Regions from separate parts of the Anoxybacillus suryakundensis genome, predicted to be linked through region 1. Evidence: a T-box and tRNA genes for the amino acid it is inferred to sense, from the RefSeq annotation. Region 1 holds a T-box; the other holds one or more tRNA genes.
The links. The T-box of region 1 lies ahead of leuS (leucine--tRNA ligase). A T-box ahead of a tRNA ligase gene usually reads a tRNA of that ligase, here a tRNA-Leu.
Positions count from the first base shown of each region.

Region 2: it has a tRNA-Leu gene. The T-box ahead of leuS (leucine--tRNA ligase) is inferred to sense a tRNA for this amino acid. The anticodon was not compared.

Region 1 is NZ_LIOK01000001.1:200,016-202,394, reverse strand. Features, by position in the region: partial or broken gene ASC42_RS00965 (ISLre2 family transposase) at 1-382, shown strand, start outside; T-box leader at 581-793, shown strand; gene leuS (leucine--tRNA ligase) at 856-2,379, shown strand, end outside.
Region 2 is NZ_LIOK01000033.1:3,645-6,023, forward strand. Features, by position in the region: gene ASC42_RS13355 (GH1 family beta-glucosidase) at 1-933, opposite strand, end outside; tRNA gene ASC42_RS13360 (tRNA-Leu) at 1,209-1,293, opposite strand; tRNA gene ASC42_RS13365 (tRNA-Leu) at 1,345-1,430, opposite strand; tRNA gene ASC42_RS13370 (tRNA-Cys) at 1,441-1,514, opposite strand; tRNA gene ASC42_RS13375 (tRNA-Gly) at 1,526-1,597, opposite strand; tRNA gene ASC42_RS13380 (tRNA-Gln) at 1,603-1,677, opposite strand; tRNA gene ASC42_RS13385 (tRNA-His) at 1,695-1,770, opposite strand; tRNA gene ASC42_RS13390 (tRNA-Trp) at 1,780-1,853, opposite strand; tRNA gene ASC42_RS13395 (tRNA-Tyr) at 1,858-1,942, opposite strand; tRNA gene ASC42_RS13400 (tRNA-Thr) at 1,948-2,023, opposite strand; tRNA gene ASC42_RS13405 (tRNA-Phe) at 2,061-2,136, opposite strand; tRNA gene ASC42_RS13410 (tRNA-Asp) at 2,142-2,217, opposite strand; tRNA gene ASC42_RS13415 (tRNA-Met) at 2,222-2,298, opposite strand; tRNA gene ASC42_RS13420 (tRNA-Val) at 2,327-2,379, opposite strand, start outside.

The DNA of each region.
Region 1 (2,379 bases):
CAGGATGTTTGCGTGACTATCGCATATGGCTGAAGGAAAAAGGGATCGACACGACAAACATGAGAGCGATGGGGAGTGCGGAAGGAACGATGCATGTGTTTGCGAAACGAAGTAAAAACGGTCGAAGCTGGAGGGATGCAGGAATTGAAGCGATGTTGCGAGCGATCGTCGCGATAAAAGATACGTTACTCATTCGGACACGCCGTGGGGTGATGTATGGCGTGGAAGAACGAGAAGAAACGAAACGAGAAACGATCGTGAGAAAGGCACTGAAGCGCGTGCAAACGCAAATGGCAGAAGTGGTACGACATCATATCTCATACCTTTGCAATCTTCAGGGGCACCGATTTACGAGGTATTGCAAGCATTGAAAGGTTTTTAAAAACACAGATATAGGCACATACCTACAGGATAAGAGTAGATAAAAGCGCTTACATGAAACAAGTCCATAAAACCATATATAACCAAAAAAATCGGTCGAGAAAAAAATCTCCCACAAAGTCTTGACTCAAACCCATACTTAAATACACTTGCAACGAGGGTGTAAATTTTTTAAAATAATGTGTATAATGAAATAATGGAAATGACGGTGAAAAGGAGTAGTAGTAAACAAATGGTCGGCAGAGAGTTGACGGGTGGTGCGAGTCAACCGAAGTTTGTTTACGAACTCGCCTTGGAGTCGCGTATGCGAATGAAGTAGCGTGCGTCGTGAATCTGCGTTAATGATGAAAGTGAGCGTACGATTCGTGCGCTAACAAGGGTGGTACCGCGGGAGAATCCTCTCGTCCCTTTTTGGGATGGGAGGTTTTTTGTTTTTCATTTTTGTTAAAAATGGATCAAAAGGAGGTTTGTCACGTGAGTTTTAATCATCGTGAAATCGAGAAAAAATGGCAAAAGTATTGGGAAGAAAATAAAACGTTTCAAACGACAGAAGATGACGGAAAGCGAAAGTTTTATGCGCTCGACATGTTCCCGTATCCATCAGGGGCAGGTTTGCATGTTGGTCACCCAGAAGGATATACAGCAACGGACATTTTAGCGCGCATGAAGCGCATGCAAGGATATAACGTGTTGCATCCAATGGGGTGGGATGCGTTCGGATTGCCAGCTGAGCAGTATGCGCTTGATACCGGAAATGATCCAGCGGAATTTACGGAAAAAAATATTAACAACTTCCGCCGTCAAATTAAATCGCTCGGTTTTTCATATGACTGGGATCGAGAAGTGAACACGACCGATCCGAACTATTACAAATGGACACAATGGATTTTCTTAAAGCTATATGAAAAAGGATTAGCGTATATGGATGAAGTGCCGGTCAATTGGTGCCCAGCATTAGGAACGGTATTAGCGAATGAAGAAGTGATCGATGGAAAAAGCGAGCGCGGGGGACATCCAGTCATTCGTAAGCCGATGAAACAATGGATGCTTCGCATTACGGCATATGCGGACCGTTTACTTGAAGATTTAGAAGAATTAGACTGGCCTGAAAGTATAAAAGAAATGCAACGCAACTGGATTGGTCGTTCAGAAGGAGCAAATATTCATTTTCAAGTCGATGGACACGATGAAACGTTTACGGTGTTTACAACGCGTCCAGATACGTTATTTGGTGCAACTTATGCCGTGCTTGCCCCTGAACATCCGCTCGTTGAAAAAATTACAACACCTGAGCAAAAAGAAGCGGTTGAAGCTTATTTAAAACAAATTCAAAGCAAAAGCGATCTTGAGCGCACCGATTTAGCGAAAGAAAAAACAGGTGTATTTACCGGAGCATATGCGATCAATCCGGCTAATGGTGAAAAATTGCCAATTTGGATCGCAGATTACGTGTTAATGGGCTACGGTACAGGCGCCATTATGGCAGTGCCAGCGCATGATGAACGCGATTATGAATTTGCGAAAAAATTCAATTTGCCAATTAAAGAAGTCGTTGCCGGTGGTGATATTTCAAAAGAAGCATACACAGGCGACGGGGAACATGTGAACTCTGATTTCTTAAACGGTTTAAATAAAGAAGAAGCAACGAAAAAAATGATCGAATGGCTAGAGGCCAATGGAAAAGGTGAGAAAAAAGTTTCGTATCGCCTTCGCGATTGGCTATTTAGCCGCCAACGTTATTGGGGCGAACCGATTCCAATTATCCATTGGGAAGACGGTACGATGACGCCAGTGCCAGAAGAACAATTGCCGCTCGTATTGCCAAAGACAGATGAAATTAAACCGTCGGGCACAGGAGAGTCTCCACTAGCAAACATTGAAGAATGGGTGAACGTTGTTGACCCGAAAACAGGCAAAAAAGGTCGCCGTGAAACGAATACGATGCCACAGTGGGCAGGAAGTTGCTGGTATTATTTACGTTACATTGATCCGCATAAC
Region 2 (2,379 bases), on a different contig from region 1:
GATTGGTTCACGTTCACCCTTTTTCCAGTCTTTTAATGTCGCCGTTGAGTAATAATTGAATCCGAAAAAGTCGATCGGCTGCTGGATCGTTTGTAAATCTCCTTCTTGATAAATATTTGGTAAGTAATCTTTATACACTTCTAACATATCTTTTGGATATTGTCCTTTAAACACAGGGTCTAAAAACCAACGATTCATAAAACCGTCCCATTTTCTCGCTGCGTCAACTGCTTTTTCATCTTGTGGGTCAAACGCATATCCAGGAGTTAAATTCAACGTAATACCAATTTCTCCATTTTTCGGACCAATCGCTCGAAACGCCTTTACTGCTTCGCCATGAGAAAGAAGAACATGATGAGCAGCTTTTAAGAATGATGTAAAGTTTTGAATACCTGGCGCATGTTCACCATTCCCGTACCCTAAATAAGTGACAACCCATGGTTCGTTATGAGTAATCCATTTTTTCACGACATCCCCAAGATTCTCATAAAGGAAAGCAGCGTATTCTTGAAAATAATGAACAATATCACGATTTTCCCATCCACCTTTTTCTTGAAGAGCTTGCGGCATATCCCAGTGATAAATTGTCAACATTGGCTCAATATCGTTTTCTAACAATTCATGTACAAGACGTTTATAAAAATCTAAACCTTTCTCATTAAACTTACCAGGCGTTTCCGTATACAGTCTCGCCCAACTCGTCGAAAATCGATACGCCTTTAAATGAAGCGCTTTCATTAATGCGACATCATCAATATAACGATTGTAATGATCAATTGCGATATCCCCATTATCCCCATTTGCTACTTTACCAGGGATACGAGAAAAGTGATCCCAAATCGAATAAATTTTATCTCCTCCAGTCGCCGTTCCTTCAATTTGATACGATGAAGTAGCGGCTCCCCAGATGAAATCTTTCGGAAACTGAAGCATTTTTCGAACCTCCTACGAAAATTTTCGTTAATAAATCATTGAAAAAGCGCTTTCTTTCATTTGTTTCGTAACTTAATCATAATAAAAATTAGCGGATAAAGTCAATAAAATCTTTTATTTTCACAAAAAAATATGATTAGTTGTTCGATAAAGTTGTTTTTTCTACGAAAATTTTCGTTATGTATATTAAAGGGTAAGCTAAAATAATCGAGAAGAAATGGATAAGATAGGAGGAAATAAAAAAAGATTCCTGTAATCAACAGGAATCCTTATAGTGCCGATGGTGGGAGTCGAACCCACACGGGGGGCTACCCCACACGATTTTGAGTCGTGCGCGTCTGCCAGTTCCGCCACATCGGCATGAGACAATTAAATTGTAACATATCGCCTTATTTTGTCAATATTTTTCAGTGCCGAGGGCCGGACTCGAACCGGCACGGTAGTCACCTACCGCAGGATTTTAAGTCCTGTGCGTCTGCCAATTCCGCCACCCCGGCGCATAAAAAATGGAGGCGGCAACCGGATTCGAACCGGTGGTAAAGGTTTTGCAGACCTCTGCCTTACCACTTGGCTATGCCGCCATGAAATGAAGAGCGGAAGACGGGACTCGAACCCGCGACCCCCACCTTGGCAAGGTGGTGTTCTACCACTGAACTACTTCCGCATATATGGCTGGGGTAGCTGGATTCGAACCAACGCATCACGGAGTCAAAGTCCGTTGCCTTACCGCTTGGCTATACCCCAATGTTTTAAAGTTTATATGGGGCGACTAGTGGGAATCGAACCCACGAATGCCAGAGCCACAATCTGGTGCGTTAACCACTTCGCCATAGCCGCCATATTTTTTGGCAGGGGCAGTAGGAATCGAACCCACACCGGAGGTTTTGGAGACCTCTGTTCTACCATTAAACTATGCCCCTAAAATGGTGGAGGGGGACGGATTCGAACCGCCGAACCCAAAGGGAGCGGATTTACAGTCCGCCGCGTTTAGCCACTTCGCTACCCCTCCGCAGATGGTGCCGGCTGCAGGACTTGAACCCGCAACCTACTGATTACAAGTCAGTTGCTCTACCAATTGAGCTAAGCCGGCACATTATATATTCGAACTAAGCCGACATTATTCAAAATGGTGGCTCGGGACGGAATCGAACCGCCGACACAAGGATTTTCAGTCCTTTGCTCTACCGACTGAGCTACCGAGCCACATATGGCGGTCCCGACGGGACTCGAACCCGCGATCTCCTGCGTGACAGGCAGGCATGTTAACCACTACACTACGGGACCAATTTGGTTGCGGGGGCAGGATTTGAACCTGCGACCTTCGGGTTATGAGCCCGACGAGCTACCTGGCTGCTCCACCCCGCGATGATAAGAAGGAACTATTTTTTATTTATGGTGGAGGATGACGGGATCGAACCGCCGACCCCTTGCTTGTAAGGCAAGTGC